One region of the Mesorhizobium sp. USDA 4132 genome, then DNA from elsewhere that is predicted to be linked to it. Evidence: predicted binding sites of a transcription regulator. Region 1 holds the regulator's gene; each other region holds the start of a gene.
What was found. Region 1 encodes PhoB, which activates phosphate uptake and scavenging genes when phosphate is short. Its sites were predicted from a motif close to TGTCATNNANCTGTCAT; they were not measured.

Region 2: a site for PhoB is predicted at 3,523-3,539, ahead of ACZ9IU_RS07840 (esterase-like activity of phytase family protein). Genes of this name have one in related genera too.
Region 3: a site for PhoB is predicted at 3,960-3,976, ahead of phnC (phosphonate ABC transporter ATP-binding protein). Genes of this name have one in related genera too.
Region 4: a site for PhoB is predicted at 2,437-2,453, ahead of ACZ9IU_RS20820 (DUF2794 domain-containing protein). Genes of this name have one in related genera too.

Annotation. Positions count from the first base shown of each region.
Region 1 covers NZ_JBWCCP010000001.1:586,931-592,542, reverse strand. Annotated here, with positions in the region: gene ACZ9IU_RS03015 (GcrA family cell cycle regulator) at 271-807, shown strand; gene ACZ9IU_RS03010 (PACE efflux transporter) at 997-1,434, shown strand; gene phoB (phosphate regulon transcriptional regulator PhoB) at 1,444-2,127, opposite strand; gene phoU (phosphate signaling complex protein PhoU) at 2,149-2,862, opposite strand; gene pstB (phosphate ABC transporter ATP-binding protein PstB) at 2,908-3,723, opposite strand; gene pstA (phosphate ABC transporter permease PstA) at 3,737-5,056, opposite strand; gene pstC (phosphate ABC transporter permease subunit PstC) at 5,053-5,612, opposite strand, start outside.
Region 2 covers NZ_JBWCCP010000001.1:1,496,528-1,502,139, reverse strand. Annotated here, with positions in the region: gene ACZ9IU_RS07865 (MFS transporter) at 1-567, shown strand, start outside; gene rnd (ribonuclease D) at 645-1,790, shown strand; gene ACZ9IU_RS07855 (hypothetical protein) at 1,847-2,164, shown strand; gene ACZ9IU_RS07850 (DUF2000 family protein) at 2,136-2,543, opposite strand; gene ACZ9IU_RS07845 (AraC family transcriptional regulator) at 2,542-3,498, shown strand; gene ACZ9IU_RS07840 (esterase-like activity of phytase family protein) at 3,626-4,984, shown strand; gene ACZ9IU_RS07835 (DJ-1/PfpI family protein) at 5,210-5,612, opposite strand, start outside.
Region 3 covers NZ_JBWCCP010000001.1:253,466-259,077, forward strand. Annotated here, with positions in the region: gene phnE (phosphonate ABC transporter, permease protein PhnE) at 1-996, opposite strand, end outside; gene phnE (phosphonate ABC transporter, permease protein PhnE) at 996-1,976, opposite strand; gene phnD (phosphonate ABC transporter substrate-binding protein) at 2,049-2,960, opposite strand; gene phnC (phosphonate ABC transporter ATP-binding protein) at 3,042-3,899, opposite strand; gene ACZ9IU_RS01230 (DapH/DapD/GlmU-related protein) at 4,014-4,631, opposite strand; gene phnL (phosphonate C-P lyase system protein PhnL) at 4,628-5,338, opposite strand; gene phnK (phosphonate C-P lyase system protein PhnK) at 5,351-5,612, opposite strand, start outside.
Region 4 covers NZ_JBWCCP010000001.1:4,158,989-4,164,600, reverse strand. Annotated here, with positions in the region: gene acnA (aconitate hydratase AcnA) at 1-280, shown strand, start outside; gene ACZ9IU_RS20830 (sulfite exporter TauE/SafE family protein) at 500-1,237, shown strand; gene ACZ9IU_RS20825 (DUF1223 domain-containing protein) at 1,432-2,181, shown strand; gene ACZ9IU_RS20820 (DUF2794 domain-containing protein) at 2,474-2,863, shown strand; gene ACZ9IU_RS20815 (GNAT family N-acetyltransferase) at 2,873-3,430, opposite strand; gene ACZ9IU_RS20810 (Bax inhibitor-1/YccA family protein) at 3,539-4,321, opposite strand; gene ACZ9IU_RS20805 (ABC transporter permease) at 4,555-5,612, opposite strand, start outside.

The sequences.
Region 1 (5,612 bases):
TTACGACCGGAAACCGACAGGCGCTGGCTTCTGTGACAAAAAAGACTCTCCATCACAGCAAGTTGGGGAAAACCACGAAATCGAATCCCGCAGATTCCTCCGACTCTTGCCACGGAGTCAGCCTCACACTAGGTTAAAGATCAATTACTAGACTGCATGCGGCGGAACTAGTCACCTCAAGCATAGATATAGTGGGTGCTGTGAAATGATTTTCACAGTAAAGGTGGACGGATTCTGCATGCCAGCGGCGTTCAAAGGCGGAGAACGGGCATGAACTGGACAGACGAGCGTGTCGAGAAGCTCAAAAGATTGTGGTCGGAGGGCCTGAGTGCCAGCCAGATTGCTGCACAACTGGGAGGCGTAAGCCGCAATGCCGTGATCGGCAAGGTGCATCGCCTCTGCCTGCCGGGCCGGGCGAAAGCCGGCGGCACGGTTGCGACCGGTCGCGCATCGGCTGCCAAGCGGACGACATCGGCGCCGCGGGCTCCGAACTATGCGTCGCGCGTCACGACCCGGACCGTTACCCGCGCCGTCGGCGCGACGATGGTCAAGGAAGAGATCGAGATCGAACCCTACCAGGAGATGGAATACCGTCCGGCCTCCAACGTGGTCGTGCCGATCTCCCGTCGCCTTGCATTGACGGAACTCACCGAGCGCACCTGCAAGTGGCCGGTCGGCGACCCGCTTAAGGAAGACTTCCACTTCTGCGGCTGTGAATCCCCGGATGCATCGCCCTATTGCGGTTATCACGCAAAGCTCGCCTACCAGCCGGTCAACGAGCGCCGCAAGGTTGCCGCACGGGTCTGAGCGGCGGCGCGACACGAGGGCAAAAATCGAAGGCGGGCTCAAGGCCCGCTTTTTTGTTGTGCATGGCAGATATGCCGGCCGAGCCTTGCTCCGGATCGGCATTGCGCCTATCTGAAAGACAGCGAGGACGACCTCCCCCATTCGGGCAGAAACTCCGGGACGGCCCGGAAAGCATCCCAGGAGGTCATCATGCGCTCGACACGCGACCGTATCCGCCATGCCATCAGCTTCGAACTGATCGGGCTCGCTCTCATCACACCACTCGGCTCCTTCGCCTTCGGCATGCCGGCCGCCGATATCGGCGTGGTCGGCATCGGCAGCGCGACGATCGCCACTGGCTGGAACTATCTGTACAATCTCGGCTTCGACCACCTGATGCAGCGCTTTACCGGCGGCACGCAGAAAAACACCGCCATACGCGTGGCGCATGCGGTGCTGTTCGAACTTGGACTGCTGATCGCGCTTCTGCCGCTGATCGCCTGGTATCTCGGCATCAGCCTCGCCCATGCGCTGACGATGGACGTGTCGTTCGCGGTCTTCTACGTGGTCTATGCCTTCTTCTTCAACTGGGCCTACGACAGGATCTTTCCGTTGCCGGAATGGCAGCGGCAGACCGAGGCGGCTTAAAGCCGCCTCTCAGGATTCCATTGAATAACCCGCGCCGCGGACGGTGCGGATGACATCCTGCATATTGGAGAAGTTGAGCGCCTTCCTGAGACGCCCGACATGCACGTCGACGGTGCGCTCGTCGACATAGATGTCGTGACCCCAGACGCCGTCCAGAAGCTGCGACCGCGAAAAGACGCGGCCGGGCGACGCCATCAGGAATTCCAGCAGGCGGAATTCGGTCGGGCCCAGGCGCACTTCGCGGCTCTTGCGGTGAACGCGATGAGTTTCCCGGTCGAGTTCGATATCGCCGCAACGGAGCACGCTGGAGAGCACTTCGGGACGGGCGCGGCGAAGCATCGCCTTGACGCGGGCCATCAGTTCAGGCGTCGAGAAGGGCTTCACGACATAGTCGTCGGCGCCGGTGGCGAGGCCGCGAACACGTTCGCTCTCCTCGCCGCGGGCCGTCAGCATGATGATCGGCAAGCGCTCCGTTTCCGGGCGCATGCGCAGCCGGCGGCAGAGTTCGATGCCGGAAACGCCGGGCAGCATCCAGTCCAGGATCAGGAGGTCCGGTACCCGCTCCTGAAGCCGAATTTCGGCTTCGTCGCCCCGCAAAACGGTATCGACCTCATAACCCTCGGCTTCCAGATTGTAACGAAGAAGCACGCTCAGCGCTTCTTCGTCTTCTACGACAGCAATTTTCGGCAGCATTCTTGGTCTGCTCCGTCAGTTCTATTCGGTGATCGCGCCGAGCGTGTTCGACGAGTCGTCCTTCGGACGATCGCCTTCCGGCTGGGCACCGGTCGTCATGTAGTAGATGGTCTCGGCGATGTTGGTGGCGTGGTCGCCGATGCGCTCGATGTTCTTGGCGCAGAACAGCAGATGCGTGCAGGTGGTGATGTTGCGCGGATCCTCCATCATGTAGGTGAGGAGCTCGCGGAACAGCGAGGTGTACATCGCGTCGATTTCCTCGTCGCGGCTGCGGATCGCCTCGGCCTTCTCCGCCGAACGCGTCGAATAGACGTCGAGGACGTCCTTGAGCTGCACGAGGGCGAGATCGGAGAGATGCTCCAGGCCGCGAGCGAGCTTGCGTGGCACGCCGGTGCCCTGAACCGCGATGACGCGCTTGGCGGTGTTCTTGCCAAGGTCGCCGACGCGCTCCAGATCAGAGGCGATGCGCAGCGAACCGACGATCTCGCGAAGGTCGGCCGCAACCGGCTGGCGGCGGGCGATCGTGATGATCGCCTTGTCGCCGATCTCGCGCTCGGCGTGATCGAGGATCACGTCGTCGGAGATGACCTTCTGGGCGAGTGCGGCGTCGGAATTGACCAGCGCGCGCACGGCGTCCGAGCACATCTGCTCGGCGAGGCCGCCCATTTCGGAGATACGGCGGCTCAGGTATTTCAGTTCGTCGTCATAAGCCGACAGGATATGGGTCGATGCCATCTTCTAGTCCTCAAAATTGATTTTCAGGCGGCACAGTCGGCTGGGTCAGCCGAAACGGCCCATGATGTAATCCTGGGTGCGCTGGTCGTCGGGATTGGTGAACATCTTGTCGGTGTCGTTCTCCTCGACGAGCTGGCCGAGATGGAACATGGCGGTGCGCTGCGAGACGCGGGCAGCCTGCTGCATCGAGTGCGTCACGATGACGATCGTGTAGTTGGCACGAAGTTCATGGATGAGCTCTTCTACCTTGGCGGTCGCGATCGGATCGAGAGCCGAGCATGGTTCGTCCATGAGGATGACTTCGGGCGACACGGCGATCGCGCGGGCGATGCACAGACGCTGCTGCTGACCGCCGGAGAGACCGGTGCCGGATTCATGCAGGCGATCCTTGACTTCGGTCCAGAGGCCGGCGCGCTGCAGGCTCGCCTCGACGATCTGATCCATGTCGGCCTTGTTCTTGGAAAGGCCGTGGATGCGCGGACCGTAGGAAATGTTCTCGTAGATGGTCTTCGGGAACGGATTCGGCTTCTGGAAAACCATGCCGACGCGGGCGCGAAGTTCCACGACGTCGATGTTATTGTCGTAGATATCGTCCGTGTCGAGGGTGATCTTGCCGGTGACGCGGCAATTCTCGATCGTGTCGTTCATGCGGTTGAGGCAGCGCAGGAAGGTGGACTTGCCGCAACCGGAAGGACCGATGAGAGCCGTCACAGTGTTTTCGCGGACGTTGAGGTTCACGTCGAAAAGCGCACGCTTTTCGCCGTAATAAACCGAAACGTCCTTACCGATCATCTTGTGGGAAGCATCGCTCATCTTCTGGTCCAGCGCCTTTTCTACTGCCGATTCTGACATCATATTCATTGTCATACTCCTTCTACCAGCGCCGCTCGAAGCGACGCCGCAAGAGAATTGCGCCAACATTCATTAGGATGAGAAACAGGAGCAGGATGATGATTGCTCCCGAGGTACGCTCGACGAACGCGCGCTCAGCTTCGTTCGCCCACATGTAGATCTGGACCGGTAGCGCCGTCGACGGGTCGAGCGGCGTGGTCGGATAGTTGGCGACGAAGGCCACCATGCCGATCAGGAGCAGCGGTGCGGTTTCGCCAAGGGCATGGGCGAGGCCGATGATGGTGCCGGTCAGGATGCCCGGCATGGCAAGCGGCAAGACATGGTGGAAGATCGTCTGCATCTTCGAGGCGCCGAGCCCGAGGGCGGCAGCACGGATCGATGGCGGCACTGCCTTCAGTGCCGCGCGGGTCGCGATGATGATCGTCGGCAGCGTCATGAGGGTGAGCACCAGACCACCAACGAAGGAGGCCGAGCGCGGCAGGCCCATGAAGTTGACGAACACCGCCAGACCTAGCAGACCGTAGACGATCGAGGGAACGGCCGCGAGATTGTTGATGTTCACCTCGATCAGATCGGTGAACTTGTTCTTCGGGGCAAATTCCTCGAGATAGATCGAAGCGGCGACGCCGATCGGTAGCGCCAGGACAAGCACGATCAGCATCATGTAGAACGAGCCGATGAGCGCGACGCCGACACCGGCTGCTTCCGGACGGCTCGATGCGCCGTTGACGAAAATGCCGCCGTTGAAGTGCTTGGCAAGGGCTCCGCTGTCAGAGAGCTGCTTCATCCAGCCGAGCTGCTGGTCGTTGATCTTGCGGTTTTCCTGGCTGACGTCGAGGTCGATCTGGCCCTTGTAGGCCGAGTCGATATCGCCGGAAGCAAGCAGTCTTACCGTCTGCGTCGTGCCGATGATCGCCGGATTGGCGATGACCAGGTCACGCAGCTGAACGCGGACACCATCCGACAGCATCTGGCCGACCGCGCGGGCCGCGACACGGTCATCGACGCTGACGTTAAGCAGCTTGGCGAGAGCATTGCGGGCGACGACCGGATAGTTGGCCGTCATCAGCTTCTGCGGATTGGTGGCACGTTCGTTCTGCGGGTCGATGATCTGCTGCGAGAACTCGACCGGCATGGTGATCATGGTCTGCTGGAAGGCGGTGTAACCCTTGGAGACCACCGACCACAGGAGAAGCATCAGGAAGATGATGCCGAAGGAAAGCGCGGCGATGCCATAGGCACGGAAGCGACGCTCGGCGGCGTAACGGCGCTTGATGCCGATATCGCGACGGACGGACTTGGCCCTGGAGATGCCGGCGGCGGGAGAAACCACATCGGTCATTCGTACTGCTCCCGGTATTTGCGCACGATATAAAGCGCGTAGATGTTGAGGCAAAGCGTGATGGCGAAAAGCGTGATGCCCAGCGCGAAGGCAACCAGGGTCTGCGGCGAGGTGAACTCAAGGTCACCCGTCAGCTGATTGACGATCTTGACGGTCACGGTCGTCATTGGCTCGAAAGGGTTGATCTGCAGGCGGGCGGCAACACCGGCCGCAAGCACGACGATCATCGTCTCGCCGACGGCGCGCGATGCGGTCATCAGGAGCGCGCCGACGATGCCCGGCAGAGCGGCCGGCAGGACGACCTTCTTGATGGTTTCCGAACGGGTGGCGCCGAGGCCGAGCGAGCCGTCACGCAGGGCACGCGGCACCGCCGTGATGATATCGTCGGACAGCGAGGAGACGTAGGGGATCAGCATGATGCCCATGACGAAGCCGGCGGTCAGAACGCTCTGTGCCTGAATGAAGTTGGCATAGTCGCCGGTGACGAGGCCGTTCAGCTGCGAAGAGATATCGCGCAGGAACGGTCCGACGGTCGTCAAGGCGAAGAAGCCGTAGA
Region 2 (5,612 bases), 910 kb from region 1:
GCAGAGATCGGCATGAGCATCACCTCGATCGCCACCTTCATGAGCGCCGGCATCATCGGTGGCGTCGTGCTGCAATATCCGCTCGGCATCTATTCCGACCGGCTCGACCGGCGCCGCGTCATCCTGTGGACCACGATCGGCTCGATCATAACCGGCGCCTACCTCTCCTTTGGGGCGGGCACCAGCGAGACCGCCAATATCGTCAGTGTCTTCCTGTTCGGCGCCTTTTCGATGCCGCTCTATTCGCTGTGCTCGGCGCATGGCAACGATTACGCCAAACCGGGAGAGCATGCGCTGGTTTCGGCCGGCCTGCTGTTTTATTGGTCGGTCGGTGCGACGATCGGGCCGCTGCTCGCCTCGATCCTGCTGCAATATTACGGACCCCGCGCCTTTTTCGCCTACACCTCGTTCATTTTCCTGGGCTTCATGATCTTCACGCTGAGGCGGATGCGGGCGCGCGCCTCGGTGCCGCCATCGGAGCGTTCCTGGCGTTTCCGCTCGCTGCTTCGGACGTCTGCCTATTTCAACAGGCTTGCCGGCCCGCCCGAGAAAGACGAGCGCCAGTAAAGGTTAAGCACCGTTCCGTATTGACATATGCGGCCGGAAGGAGAAGGAAGGTTGATCACCCTCACGTGAATGAAACGATGATCCAAACGACCGCCGCACTCGAAGAAGCCTGCATCCAGCTGGCCCAATCGGACTTCATCACCATCGACACCGAGTTCCTCAGGGAAACGACCTTCTGGCCTGAGCTGTGCCTCATCCAGATGGCGAGCCCGACTGTCGAAGTCCTTGTCGATCCGCTCGCCAAGGGCTTGAACCTGAAGCCCTTCTTCGAGCTGATGGCCAATCCCACCGTCACCAAGGTGTTTCACGCCGCCCGCCAGGATATCGAAATCGTCTACCATCTCGGCAATCTGGTGCCGCATCCGATCTTCGATACCCAGGTCGCCGCCATGGTCTGCGGCTTCGGGGATTCAGTCTCCTACGATCAGCTCGTCAGCCGCATCAAGGACGTCCATATCGACAAGTCGTCGCGCTTCACCGACTGGAGCCGCCGGCCGCTTTCCGACAAGCAGCTCGAATATGCTCTGGCCGACGTCACCCACCTGCGTGACGTCTACCTCTTCCTCAAGGCTCAGCTCGAACGGGAAGGCCGCGCTCTGTGGTTGACCGAGGAAATGGCCGTGCTGGAATCGCCCGGCACCTATGACCTGCATCCGGACGACGCCTGGGCGCGCCTCAAGTCGCGCCTGCGCAAGCCGACCGAACTCGCTGTCCTGAAATTCGTCGCCGCCTGGCGCGAGCGCGAAGCGCGCAGCCGCAACGTGCCGCGTTCTCGCGTGCTGAAGGACGATGCGATCTACGAGATCGCCCAGCAGCAGCCGAAGGACGTGGAAGCCATGTCGCGGCTCCGCACCATTCCGAAGGGCTGGGAGCGTTCCGCCTCCGGCGCCGCCATCATCGAAGCGGTCAACGCCGCGCTCGCCTTGCCGAAGACCGAGATGCCGCATGCGCCGAAACATGTGCATGTCCCGGAAGGCACCGCCGCCGCCGTCGAGCTGCTCAAGGTTCTTCTGAAGCTGATCTCCGACAAGCAGGGCGTCGCCGCAAAAATCATCGCCAATACCGACGATCTCGAAAGGATCGCCGCCGAGGGCGAGGCCGCCAATGTCGGAGCCCTTTCCGGCTGGCGCCGCGATCTCTTCGGCGAAACAGCGCTCAAACTCATCAACGGCGGCGTGGCCCTGCGCTTCGTCAACAAAAAGGTCGAGGCGGTGGAGCTTTAAGGGTATGCGACGATCGCTTGCCCCAATCTTCGCGACGCTGGGGGCCTGAGCGACTGATGCGCTATCCGACATCGAATGTCCTCATCGCAGTCGTCGTCCTGCTCTCGCTATTGCTCGTCCTCCTCATGGAAGCGCCGGGCCTTGGAGCCTTTTCGCCGCTCTGGATCCGCCCGATCATCCGGGTGATCTGCGCCGCTAACCTGCTCGTCGCCCTGCCGGGCCTGATGACGCCGAAGCACGTCGGCTGGCTGAACTACCTGCTCCTCAGCATCACCGCCTATGTGGTGGCGTCGACCACGCCGATCGCGGCGCTATGGGTTATTCCGAGGACCATGTTCTTCGCCGTCAGGTATGCATTTTCGAGCCTTTGGTGATCTTGTCGACGATCTTTTTCTCGGCCCGGAGTGCAATGCCCACCAGTTTCGCATCCTCCGGCGCAAACTGCGCGAATACCTCGCGGTTGGCCGCGTCATGGCCCGTCGAGAACATTTCCTCGATATAGGCCGACGTCGTCACCTCCCGTTCCAGCGAGCGCCGGTGGATGGTGCGCAGCGTCTCCTGGTCGGCGGTCAGCACCACGATCGGCTGGATGCTCATCGGATTGTAGACATGACCTGCCGCATCCCGATATGCTTCACCAATGATCGCGGGATTTTGCGCGATGATGCCGCTCGTCAGAAACGCGGTCACGTTGAGCTCCTGCCAGGGGGCGAGGTCATCGCGAAGCACGATCGCGATCTTGGTATCGAACATGAAGAACAACTCCGTCGAAGGTTATGCCAAAGGCCATGCAAGGACCGACGAGATAGCGGCAGCGGATGCGGCCGGTCTTGAACGTTCGTGCAACTCGGGAGCCACAGCCGACGGCAGCGCAAGATGCGCGCCCGACGGCAGCGCAAGCGGCGCTCCTGACGGCATCGTCCAGGCGCCCTCCTCGCGCGGCATCGAGCGGATCGAGGCCCGCTTCCATGGGCTCGGTTTCGAGCCGCATCGCCACGACACCTATGCGATCGGGATGACACTTTCCGGCGTGCAGACCTTCCAGTATCGCGGTGCCGCCCGCGCCAGCCTGCCCGGCAACGTCATCGTGCTGCATCCGGACGAAGTGCATGACGGGGCGGCCGGCACCGATGCCGGGCTGCGCTATCGCATGCTCTACCTGCCGCCGGAACGGCTGATCGAGGCGGCAGGCGGTTCGCGTGGCCTGCCCTTCGTGCCGGATCCCATCATAGCGGATGCGGAATTCCGGCAGTGTCTTGTCGAAGCCCTGGACGATCTCGCGGCCGAGCCGCAGGACCTGCTGCTCGACGACCTGATCGGCCGCATGACAACAAGCCTCTGGCGCCACGCGGACGGCAAGGGTGGAGCGCCGGGCACGCCGCGCGCGCAACAGGCGGTTCTGCGCTGCCGCGATTACCTGCAGGCGAACGCCGACCGGACGGTTTCTTCGGAGGAACTGGAGGAAGTCAGCGGTTTCGATCGCTACACGACCGCAAGGCAGTTCCGAAAGCTTCTCGGCACCAGTCCGCACCGCTATCTCGTCATGCGCCGGCTCGACCGAGCGAAGGTCCTGCTGTCGCAAGGCGGCAGCCTGGCGGATATCGCGGCCGATACGGGCTTTGCCGACCAGGCGCATTTCACCCGTCATTTCAAGAAGACGTTCGGCATGACGCCAGGCCGCTGGATGGCGCTTCGCAGGAGCGCATGAGGCCGCCGGCTTTTGTGAAATTTCAGTCATCAAAGCTTCATCGAAGCGTCAATCTTCCATCACCTCACCGTCATGCACTCACCTTAACCGGTTGGCGTCTTTGACACGCCAACCAACAGGTGATCCCATGACCAAAATTCTCTTCGCCACCGTAGCGCTTGCCGCGCTGATCGGCAGCTCCGCTTCCGCCGACGACAAGGTTTTCCCGGCTAAGCTCACCGGCCAGGCGATCCTGCCCGCCAACACGGTCGTTCCGGCTCCGGCCGATGCGCCGGCGTTCCTCAAGACCTCCGGCAAGTTCACCACCGCCGACCGCAAGCGCACCGACGCCCTCGGCACCCTGCCGGGCAAGGACGGCGCCCGCATCACCGACGTCAAGCTGCCGCTCGACGGCCAGCCGATCCAGGGCTTTTCCGGCATCAAGACCATGGCTGACGGCACCTTCTGGACGCTGTCGGACAATGGTTTCGGCTCAAAGTTCAACTCGTCCGACTCGATGCTCTTCCTGCACCAGATGAAGTTCGACTGGGCCACCAACAAGGCTGAAGTCGTCAAGAACGTCTTCCTCTCCGATCCGAACAAGATCGCTCCGTTTCCGATCGTCACCGAAGCCACCGAAACTCGTTACCTGACCGGCGCCGATTTCGACATCGAATCCGTACAGCCGGTCGCCGACGGCTTCTGGCTCGGCGATGAATTCGGCCCCTATCTGCTCAAGTTCGATATCCAGGGCCGCCTGACCGACGTCATCGCCACCACAGTCGACGGCAAGCCGGTGCTTTCGCCGGACAACCCGCTCATCCAGCTACCGGGCAACCCCGCTGCCAAGATGCCGGTCTTCAACTTGAAGCGTTCCGGGGGCTTCGAAGGCCTCGCCATGGCGAAGGATGGCTCCAAGCTCTACGGCCTGCTCGAAGGCCCGCTCTACAAGGACGACGGCCAGGTCGAGCAGGCCGACGGCAAGACCGCCATCCGCGTCATCGAATTCGACGTCGCCTCCAAGAAGTGGACCGGCCGTTCGTGGCTGTATCCGTTCGCCGACAAGGGCGCCGCGATCGGCGATTTCAACATGATCGACGCCTCGACCGCCCTCGTGATCGAGCGCGACAACGGCGCCGGCACCAAGGACAAGGCCTGCGCCGATCCGAAACAGCCGAAGCCGGATTGCTTCGACGCTCCGGCCGAATTGAAGCGCGTCTACAAGATCGAGTTCAACGACGCCAATGTCGGCAAGGCCGTCCGCAAGATCGGTTATATCGACCTGATGAACATCCAGGACCCGGACAACAAGAAGAAGGCCGGCAACGTCGCCAGCGTCTACGACATGCCGTTCGTGACGATCGAGAACGTCGACGTGATCGACGCCACCCACATCATCATCGGCAACGACAATAACCTGCCCTTCTCGGCAGGCCGCGCCGTCGACAAGGCCGACAACAACGAGTTCAGCGTACTCGAAGTCGGCGAATTCCTGTCTGCCAAGTAAGCAGCGGACGTGCCAAAAACGAAGAGCGTCCGGTGAAAGCCGGGCGCTCTTTTTGTTTGGGAGACGGGGATCCGGGTGTCGTGAGCGGCGAGGCTGCTTTCAGCCCGAGAAGTAAAAAACGTCCTTGCTGGGCCTAAACGGAATTACGGAGCGCCCCCTTTGCACCACGTTCGAGACCGTGGTCGAGGTCTCCGATCAACCTGGCCCTGTCGCAGGTCGCAATCGCTAGACGAGCCGAGCGTCTCGCCGAAGTCTGGATATCGCGTCGGCATCGATGGCCCTTATCTGATCTGCGATATCCGATGGTGCTTCCAACGCCTTCACTGTCGAGGGATGGGCGGTCATGGGCGATCCGGCGAATGGAGGTTCAGGCGCATATTCCATCATCAGCTGGATTTTCCGCGCGACATCTTCACCTGCCAGTTTGGCGGCCATGAGCAAGCCAAGGTCGATACCCGCCGTCACGCCGCCGCCGGTGGCTCGCGTCCGGTCAAACACGACCCGCCGATTTACCGGCATTGCTCCGAAAGCTGAAAGCCTATGCAGCGCCGTCCAGTGGGTGGTGCACTCGTAACCCTGAAGCAGACCGGCGGCGGCAAGCACCAGCGTGCCTGTGCAGGCGGCCATC
Region 3 (5,612 bases), 330 kb from region 1:
GCCGAGCGCGCCGGTGTCCGTGAAGAAGATGGCGGCGATCCCCGGCAACGGCCCCGGGCCGAAGGCGCGGGTGAAGAACAAGGCCCAGATCAGCATGTCGATGGAGCGCAGAAAGTCGAAGAAGCGCTTCATCCCCCAGTTCATCGGCCGGCTTGTGGTGATATTGCGCGCCGCGACGAAGGCGAGCGGGAAGGCGACGAGGGTGGCAAACAGCGTGCCGACAAAGGCCATGACCAGCGTCTGCATTAGCTTGGAGAGAATATCGCCGTGCTGCCAGCTGCCATTGTTCAGGAAGTTGTCGAGAGCCAGCGAGGCATTGGATTGGGCCGGATCGAGCCGTTCGCCGAAGAGCATAAGCCCGGCGACGCCGGTGAAGCTGCGGCCCCAGAATGGCGAGTGGGTGTCGAAGAAGAAATTCGCCCAGCCGAGGAAGCGCCGCTGGATATAGACCTGGTTGCTGCGGATTTCCGCCTGGCCCGCAAAACCGAACCGGACATTGACCTTGTTGTCGTCCTGCTCCATCCGCGCCGGCGCACCTGCCGGCAGAGACGCCCGGTCCCCGTTGATCGCTACGGGATAGAGCTTGCCGTCGATATAGACATCGACCTGGCTCGGGGTCACTTCCAGGCGGTTTTCGCCGCCGAAAAGGACCGTGTAGCCGCCGTTCGAGGTCGGCTTCAGCCAGTCGATCGCCGCACCCTCGGGATATTGGCGGCGGCTGGTCCATTGGGGCACGACCTGGCCGTTCTGGAAGCGCAGGCGCGGCTGGGCGCGCCAGGAATACCAGTCCTGGATATAGATCGCCGCGCGGTCCCAGTTGCCGTTGACGAAGGTCGGGATGACGTTGAAGAAGGAAAAGCAGAAGGCGAGGTAGACGAAGACCGCAACGGCGGCGATCGCCAGCCCCCAGTGCTGCATGAAGCTGCGGTGAAAGACTTCGGGATAGGCGGCGAGCAGGCGTTCGCGATCTGCGGCATTGACGGCGAGAGTGGACATCAGGCGGCTCCCCGGCCGAATTCGAACGATTGCCTGCCGATCAGCCGGCGGCGCAGCCAGGCCGAGAACTGGTCGACGCAGATGACGGTGACTAGGAGAAGGATGATGATCGCATAGGTCTTGGCGGCGTGGTCGCGGCCGATCGACAGGCTGAACACCTCGCCGATGCCGCCGCCGCCGACGGCGCCGATAATGGTCGAGGCGCGCACGTTGATCTCTGTGCGCAGCAGCGTATAGGACACGAAATTCGGCAGGACCTGCGGCAGGATCGCGAAACGGACACGCTCCAGCCAGCTGGCGCCCGAGGCCCGCAGGCCCTCGTCCGGCCTCATGTCGGCATTCTCGACCACTTCGAAGAACAGCTTTCCGAGCGCACCGATGGTGTGGAAGGAGACCGCGATGATCGCCGCAATCGGACCGATCGACAGGATGGCGGCGAGAAGGCCGGCGATGACGATCTCCGGGAAGGCGCGCATGATTTCCATGATCCGCCGCACTCCCCAACGCACTGCCCGCGAGCCGACGAGGTTGGAGGAAGCGAAGAAGCAGAGCAGGAATGCGCCCGTCGAGCCGAGAATGGTCGAGACGATCGCGATATTGAGGGTGATGGCGAGCTGGTAGAAGAAGTTCGGAATGTAGAAGCTGTCGGTGATCCAGACGCGATCGCTCGTATAGTCGAACTTGATCGAGCCGTCCGCATAGGGCGACGGCAGGTCGAACATGGCGCGGAAGATCTCCAGCGGGCTGTTGGGCACGAAGCTCTTGATGAAGTCGAAGAAATACGGAAGGCGTTCGAAGAACTTGCCGGAATTGGCTTCGTTGGCGAAATCCAGCGACGCAGCGAGCACGATCAGGAAAACCACAATGGAGACGACGGTATAAATCCGCCGGGTCCGCACCTGTTGCTGATAATGGTCGAGGATGGTGCGGGAGCTTTCCTGCAGCCCGCTGAGTTGAGCGGGTTCGGCCACGTGCGCCATTCTGGGCATCCTTTTTGAACGAGCGGCGGCATCGTCATGATGCCGCCGCCAAGATATTGATCAGACGTTGGATCAGCCGCCGATGACGGCCTTACGGGCGTCGATGATGGTCTGGTAGAACTTCTGGTCGACCGGCGACCAGTCGACGTAGCCGCCGCCCGTGAAGCTCTCGAAGCAGGCCTTGTCCTTCTTCGGCAGCTCGGCGAAGTAGGCGGTCACCTTCTTCTTCATGTCGTCCGAAAGCTTGTTGGAAACCATCAGCGGGCCGTTCGGGATGAGCGGCGACTTCCAGACCTGGACGATGTCGTCCATGTCGAGCAGGCCCTTGGTGACCATGATGTGCAGGTTGCCGGACGAGTAGCCCTGCGCCCAGTCGCCGACAGCCGAACCGAAGGTGGTGCCGACGTCAAACTTCTTGTCGAGAATGCCGAGAACGAGGTTCTCGTGGCCGCCGCCGAAACCGGTTTCGGAGAAGTACTGCTTGACCGGCATGCCGATGTCCTTCGGCAAGGAGACGTTCGGCACGAGGTAACCGGAGGTCGAATCCGGATCGGCGAAGCCGATCTTCTTGCCCTTGGCATCGGCGAGCGTCTTGATGCCCGAATCCTTGCGGGCAACCATGATCGAGTAGTAGCCGGTCGAACCGTCGGCCTGTTTGGTTGTCAGGACCGGGGTAACGGCGTTCGGGTCCTTGATGTAGATCGAAGCGTAGGAGGATGCACCCATGACGGCGAGGTCGATCGTGCCGCCGAGCAGGCCTTGGATGACGCCGTTATAGTTCGGCGACGGGAAGAGCTTGACATCCGAAGCGCCGGTCGCGGCGATCAGGCCCGGCTTGACGCATTCGGTGCGGCGAACCTGGTCGGCTTCGTTTTCGCCGCCATCGAGGCCGATGCGCAGAACGGGTGCGCTCTGGGCGTGGGCCTGGCCGGCGACGGCAGCGATGGCGATCGTCGCCATCAGGATCTTGCGGAATGCAGACATGGAAGTCTCCTTTGGTGATTGGGGTGGTCAACCCGGAAAGGGCGTCAGTCTTCCGGCCGCGGGTCGGCAGCCGGAAACAGGTCAGCGCATGGCGGCGGCTTCGGCCATCATGCCGGATGTGTCGATCGCGACCGGAGCCTCGCCGCGACGGGTGGAGGCGAGGCTGGTCGACGTCATCGTCTCGTCGATCCCGGCGCCATCCCTGTCGGAGCCGTAGATCTCGCGCACCGCATTGGCATTGAGCTCCTGCGGCGGTCCGTCGAAGACGACGCGGCCGCCCGCCATGCCGATAATCCGCTCGCAATAGCTGCGGGCGGTATCGAGCGTGTGCAGATTGGTGATGACCGTGATGCCTTCGCGCTCGTTGATGTCGCGCAGCGCGTCCATGACGATTTTGGCATTGAGCGGATCGAGCGAGGCGATCGGCTCGTCGGCGAGCATCATTTTCGGGGCCTGCACCAGCGCACGGGCAATCGCCACCCGCTGCTGCTGTCCGCCGGACAATGTTCCGGCGGCCTGCAACGCCGTCTGTTCGATGCCGAGCCGCTCGAGCGCCGCCATCGCCATGACGCGCTCGTCACGGCTGAAGATTTTCAAGAGGCTCAAGGTCGTCGAACGGTGATTGAGACGGCCGAGCAGCACATTGGTCATCACGTCGAGGCGCGGCACCAGGTTGAACTGCTGGAAGATCATCGCGCAGTCGCGCTGCCAGTTGCGCAGTGCCCGGCCCTTGAGGGAGGAGACTTCGGCGCCGTTGAAATAGATGGAGCCGGAGCTCGGCTCCTGCAGGCGGTTGATCATGCGCAGCAGGGTCGACTTGCCCGCGCCGGAGCGGCCGATGATGCCGACCATCTGGCCTTGGGGAATCTCGACGTTCACGGCGCTCACCGCGATACGGTCGCCGAAACGGCGGGTGATGTCCCTCAACTCGAACTTCATGCTCTCTCGCCAATTCAGCCTTTTTCTGAGAGCTCGATAGCGATGGTTGATGAAGTCTGAATGTCGGTTTTATGTCGATTTTATTATATTCCGAAAGTGCCCGTCACGCTTCCGTTACGTGGCATGACGGGACACGAATTCCTCTGCCGAAAGTGCCCGGAAATCATCGAGCGCAGCTCTCAGTTTCAGGTGATCCCAGTCCCACCAGGCAAGCCGGTCCATCGCCTCGCCGACCGCTTTTGTGAAACGCTCGCGGATGAGTTTCGCCGGCACGCCGCCGACGATCGTATAGGGCGCGATGTCCTTCGAGACGACCGCACCGGCGCCGATCACCGCACCGTTGCCGACAGTGACGCCCGGTAGCACGGTGGCGCCGTGGCCGATCCACACGTCATGGCCGATGGTGACGCGATGGTCGCGCCGCCATTCGAAGAAGCTCTTTTCGTCTTCCGCGTCGTCCCAGTAGCTGGCGGCGCGATAGGTGAAGTGGTGCAGCGTCGCCCGCCAGGTCGGGTGGTTGGTGGCGTTGATGCGCACCGAGGCCGCCATGTTGACGAACTTGCCGATCGTCGCGCACCAGATCGAGCCGTCCTGCATGATATAGGAATAGGCGCCGATCTCGGCCTCGCTGATGCGGCAGCGCTCGGAGACTTCCGTATACGGGCCGAGCGTGGAATTGTTGACATTTGCCGTTTCGTGGATTGCGGGCTCGAGCCCCACCTTGACGCTCATGCGGCGACTGCCTTTCGCGGAGAAAATTGGGAGACGTCGAGAACGCGGTCTGCCACCGCCTCGCGCACTTCCTCGTCGTGGAAGATGCCGAGAAGGGCGACGCCCTCGCGTTTCTTGTCCGCGATCATGTCCACGACGACGCGGCGGTTGATGGCGTCGAGCGAAGCGGTCGGCTCGTCGAGGAGCAGGATACGGTGGCTGGTGATGAAACCGCGGGCGATGTTGACCCGCTGCTGTTCGCCACCCGAAAACGTCGCGGGCGGCAGGGTCCAGAGCTCCTGCGGCAGGTTGAGCTTGCCCAGCAGCTCGGCCGCCTTGCCGCGCGCTTCCACTGCCGGGATACCGCGGGCGACGAGCGGTTCGGCGACCACGTCGAGCGCGGAGACCCGCGGCACGGTGCGCAGGAACTGGCTGACATAACCGAGCGTATGGCGGCGCACGTCGAGCACGGTGCGCGGATCGGCACGAGCGATATCGACGAGCCGGTCCTTGTGATCGACAAGGATCTGGCCGGCATCGACGGCATAGTTGCCATAGAGCATCTTCAGGATCGAGCTCTTGCCGATGCCTGACGGGCCGCCGAGCACGACGCATTCGCCGCTCGCGACGGAAAAGTTCACATCGTTGACGACCGGCAGCTTGATGCCATCGCGCAGATGCATGGTGAAGCTCTTGAAGACCTCGGAAACGACGAGGGGAGTTGCCATGATCGTTTTTCCTCAGACCTGAAGAATGGAAGAGACGAGAAGCTGGGTATAAGGCTCGCGCGGATCGTCGAGCACCCGGTCCGTCAGCCCGTGCTCGATCACATAGCCGTCCTTCATCACCATCATCCGGTGGGACAGGAGGCGGGCGACCGCAAGATCGTGGGTGACGACGATCGCCGACAGGCCGAGATCGTTGACGAGGCCGCGCACGAGATCGAGCAGGCGAGCCTGGACCGAGACGTCGAGGCCGCCGGTCGGCTCGTCCATGAACACG
Region 4 (5,612 bases), 3.6 Mb from region 1:
TATCCACCGCTCGAACCTGGTCGGCATGGGCGTCGTTCCCTTCGTCTTCGAAGAGGGCACGACCTGGGCCAGCCTCGACCTCAAGGGCGACGAGACTGTCGAGATTCTCGGTCTCGAAGGCGACATCAAGCCGCGCGAATGGAAGACCGCCAAGATCACCTACGGCGACGGCACGGTGAAGGAAATCAACATCCTCTGCCGCATCGATACGCTCGACGAGGTCATCTACATGAACAATGGCGGCATCCTGCAGACGGTTCTGCGCGACCTCGCAGCCTAAGCGACAAAGCCACCCGCAGGCTGGGCCTGCGGGTGGTCTTCTCCACAACCCCATCGGTCCTCATTCCCGTGCTTGTCACAGGAATCCAGCCAGCCCAAGCCCTTGGGCTGAAAGAGTCTCCCGACCCCGATAGACATCGGGTCACTGGATTCCTGTGACAAGCACAGAAATGAGGGAGGTGGAGGCCCTCGATCCCAGCTGTCCCAAGGTCCCGCGCCCTTGACCGTCGTCATCCTCACCGGAATGGCCGTCACCGTTTTCCTGACATCGTTGCTTTCGGGAATTTTTGGCATGGCGGGTGGGCTGATCCTGCTCTGGGTGCTGCTTTTCCTTTATCCCGTCGGTACTGCGATCGCCTTCCACGGCATCATTCAGATGGTGTCGAACGGATCGCGCGCCTGGTTTTCTCGCGCCTATATCGACTACCGCATCCTCGGCATCCTCTGCCTCGGCGTCGCCGTTTCGGCGGCGGTGCTGTTCTCGGTCAATTACGCGCCGGACCTGGTCGTCGTGCTGATCGGAGTGGGGCTGATGCCGATCCTGGTCTGGCTGCCCGTCAAGCGGCTGCAACTCGATGCGTCAAAGCCTCTGCATGCTTTCATCTGCGGGCTGTTTTCCGGCGCACTGACGATCAGCGTCGGCGTCGCGGGTCCGACGGTCGATATCTTTTTCATCCGCACCCAGATGGACCGCCGCAAGATCATCGCCACCAAGGCGTCGATCCAGACGCTTTCGCATCTCACGAAGGTCGCCTTCTATTGGAACGCGGCTTCCGGCCTGCCAGCCTCCGACTGGATTTCGATCCTGCTCGCCGCGCCGATCGCCATCCTCGGCGCGCATGTCGGCAATGGCATCCTGCAGAAAATGACCGACCAGAATTTCCGCGCCTGGACGCGCTGGGTCGTCACCGGCGTGGGTGCCGTTTATTTTACTCAGGGCTTGCTTAAACTGATTTGACCTCAGCGTATTTTTCGCCAAGTTTGGCGCCCAACGAAAGGCATTCGGGAACCGATCAATTATCCGGTCTTCACCCCTTCGTGACTTTCTCTTGAAGGTGCCCGGTGGTTACTTTCCGCCATCCAGTGCATTCGGCCTTGATCGCCGCGAGCAATCGTGGATAACAGTTGCCCTGATAAAAAGGTCCGCCACCCATGCCCTTTCGTTTTCGCTCCGTACTCCTTGTTGCGGGCCTGTTTTATGCGGGCGCTGCATTGGCGGGAGAGGTGAGAGCGCCGAAGGGCGTGATCGAGCTTTTCACCTCTCAGGGGTGTTCTTCCTGCCCGCCGGCCGACGCCGCTCTGGGCGAGCTGGTGGCGCAGGGCGACATGGTCGTGCTCTCCTACCACGTCGATTACTGGAACTATCTCGGCTGGACCGATACGCTGAGCTCCAAGGAAAATACCGAGCGGCAATATGGTTATGCCAAGACGTTCGGACGCACCGGCGTCTATACTCCGCAGGCCGTTATTAACGGCCGCGATCATGTCAAGGGCACGGACCTCACCGTCATCAATGACAAGGTGAAGATGCTCGGCCAGAACGGCAAGGGGCTCGACGTTCCGGTCACCGCTGCGATGCGCGGCGACGAGATCGAGATCGAGATCGGCGATGGCAAGGGACAGGCGGACGTCGTCGTCGCCTATTTCACCAAACGCCAGCAGGTGGATGTCACCAAGGGTGAAAACAGCGGCAAGAACATGGAATATTGGCACGCCGTCTATGACGTCCAGTCGGTGGGCACATGGAACGGCCAGAGCATGAAGCTGACCCTGCCGGGCAAGCTGATGGGCAAGTCCAAGAAGGACGGCTGCGCGATCCTGCTGCAGACTTCCGGTCCGGGCGGCGAACCGGCAGCCATTCTCGGCGCGACTGTATTGATGGTAGGTCGCAAGAACTATTGACCGCAGGCGCGGTTCAGGACTGGCTGACTGTGTGTGAATTCTTGTTGGCGGCCCGATCCAATAACATTGGGGGGCTGGGGGTAAGGGTCAATGCACCAGACCGGGCCATATGGCGCTGAAAACGGCGCCAACCAACATCGTCAATTTCGCTTCGAAATCGGGCACTCTTTTGTTCGAAATGGGGCAACAATAAAATCGTGCGGTTCGCTCCCCGCGAAATTGCCGGGGTTGATTTTTGCAGCCTCTCGGGCAAACTGTCATGTCTCTGACATTTGACGATTTGGGAGTCTTGATGACAGATCAGCCGGATTTGCCGGGGGGCCAGAGATCCCGGGACACAGCCGTCGTCGTCGATCTCAGTGAATATAGGCAGAATCTCGATCCTGCACCGGTCACTTTCCACCGGCGCGAACTCGACGCGATCCTAAGGATTTACGGCCGCATGGTCGGCGAGGGAGAATGGAAGGACTACGCTATCGATCACCTCAAGGATCGGGCGGTGTTTTCCATTTTCAAGCGCTCGGGCGAAACGCCGCTGTTCCGAATCGAGAAGAACCCGAAGCTTGCCGCCAAGCAGGGCGCCTATTCCGTGACGAACACCCACGGGCTGATTATGAAGCGCGGCCATGAGCTGCCGCAGGTGCTCAAGGTGTTCGACAAGGTGCTGAAACTGATCGACTGACGCTAATCGCTACTCGGTAAACAGCGAGCCCGGATAGACGCTGGGATCCGGATCGGTTTCGTTGCCTTCGCCGAGGGCTGCCTGCATCAGCACGGTATCCTGCCATTTCCCATGTTTGAAGCCGGTGCCCTTCAGTGTGCCGGTCAGTTCGAAACCGAGGCCGCGATGCAGCGCCACGGACGCCGGGCTCGCACCGCCGATGACGGCGACCATCTGGCGGAAACCGAGCGCCTCGCAGCGCACCAGCAATTCCTTGAGCAGCGCCTTGCCGACGCCCTTGCCGCGCGCTTCCGGTGCCAGGTAAATCGAATCCTCGACCAGCCAGCGATAGGCCGGGCGGGTGCGGAAGGCCGATGCGTAGGCGTAGCCGAGGAGCGTGCCGTCTTCCTGTTCGGCCGCGATATAGGGATACCCCTTGGCCCGGATCGCCTCGAAGCGAGCCGTCATCTCAGCCTGGTCGGGGGCCAAGATCTCGTAGCTTGCGGTGCCGTTCAGCACGCTGTCGCAATAGATCTCGGTGATGGCGGAAAGATCGGCGGGGGAGGCGTCGCGGAGATGGAATGTCATGGAGGCAGGCCGTTGAAAGGAATGGCCAAGCCTATGCCGCAACGCGAAGCCGGGCAACAAAAAAGGCGACCCGGAGGCCGCCTTTTTCCTGTTCAAATTCCTCGGAAATCAGTTGTTCCGGTTGCCCAGGAACTGGAGGAGGAACGTGAAGAGGTTGATGAAGTCGAGGTAAAGGGTCAGAGCGCCCATGATGGCCTTGCGGCCGGCAACCGCGACGTCGTCGCCGTCAAAGTACATTTCCTTGATCTTCTGCGTATCGTAGGCGGTGAGGCCTGCGAAGATCAGAACGCCGATGACCGAGATCGCCCAAGCGAGGGGGGCAGAACCCAGGAAGATGTTGACGATCGAGGCGATGATCAGGCCGAACAGGCCCATGATCAGGAACGAGCCCATGCCCGACAGGCTTCTCTTCGTCGTATAGCCGTAAAGCGACAGGGCGCCGAAGGAGGCAGCAGTGATGAAGAACGTCTGAACGATGCTCTGGGCCGTGTAGACCAGGAAGATCGACGACAGCGACAGACCCATCAGAGCCGCATAACCCCAGAAGGTGCTCTGAGCAGCGCTGACGCTCATCTTATGAACGCGGAAGCTCAGGAAGAACACCACCGCGAGCGGTGCGAGCATGACGACCCAGCGAAGCGGCGAACCGTAGATCGCAGCGCCAAGGCTGGTCAGCAGGATGCCGTTCGGAAGCCGGGCGACAGCTGCAGCTGCATCCGTCGTCGTTGCGAGGGCCGAGATACCATAAGCGGCGATACCGGTGATAGCCAAGCCGATAGCCATCAGGTTGTAGACCTTGAGCATGTAGGCGCGCAGGCCTTCATCGATCATCGCGCCGGACTGGGCGCGACCCTGCGCCGCCCGGGTCTGGTAGTTGTTAAAGTCAGCCATTGTTTCCTCTTTAAGCTCCGGAATTATTCACGGTGTCGGGCCCCTTTTTCACGGACCCAGGCGCCGCTGCGGAGCTCCAGCAAGCCTGCGCATAAATATGATGCGAGATCGCTTCACATACAAGAGGTGCGCCAAGCGAAAAACGCAAGCCATAGGCGCTATTTAGCAACCTATGGGATGTTCTGACGGGAATTTGATCCGTGAGTTAACACGAAATACTACCTCTGAGAGAATTAGAGCTCGCGCAGCACAGGTGCGGCTTTCTGCCCTAATATGCGCCAGGTGCCGGCAAGGCCTATTCCGACCGTCAGTACCAGCGAAACGGCGAGCGTCAGCACCGCGACATCGGGCAGGAAGACCGATTGGAGCCGCATGATGCGGCTGACCACGAACCAGGCGGAGAGGCCGCCGGCGACGAGCGCAAAGAGCGCGGTTGCCGCGCCGAGGATCATATATTCGTAGCTGAAGGCGCGCATCAGCATGCCGCGCGTGCCGCCCAGCGTTTTCAGGATGACGGCGTCATGGGTGCGAGCCCGATTGCCGGCGGCGAGCGCACCGGCAAGGACCAGCACCGAGGCGATCAGCGCAACGGCGGCGGCGGCCCGGATCGCGGTCGCGAGCTGGCCGACGAGCTGGTCGACGATGTCGATCGCATCCTTCACCCGGACGCTGGTGATGGTCGGATAGGCGTTGGTGACGGCGCGCAGGATCGAGGCTTCCTGCTGGGCGGTGGCCTTGGGATCGCTGAGCGTCGCGAGCCAGGCATGCGGCGCGCCGCGAAACGTGTTCGGCGAGAAGATCATCACGAAATTGATCGACAGCGATTCCCACTGAACCTTGCGGAAATTGGCGATGCGGGCGGTGATGTTGCGGCCGAGCACGTTGACGGTGACGGTATCGCCGATCTTCAGGCCAAGTTCGCCGGCCTCTTCGGCCGAGAAGGACACCAGCGGCTCGCCGGTGTAGTTGGCACTCCACCATTGCCCGGCGGTGAGCGCCGAATTGGAAGGAAGCTTCTCCTCATAGGTGATGCCGCGGTCGCCGCGCAGCACCCAGCGGCCGGCTGGCGGCACGCTCATCTGGGTGACGTCCTGGCCGTTGAAGGCGAGGATTCTTCCGCGCAGCATCGGCACCTGAGTGATCGTACCCTCCGGCGCCTGCTGTTTGAGGATGTTGACGAAGCCTTCCCGCTCCGATCCCTGAATATCGACGAAGAAGAAGTTCGGCGCCTGCTGCGCAATGCTGCCGGTCAGCTGGCGGCGCATGTTGCCGTCGATCAGGGCGAGCGTCA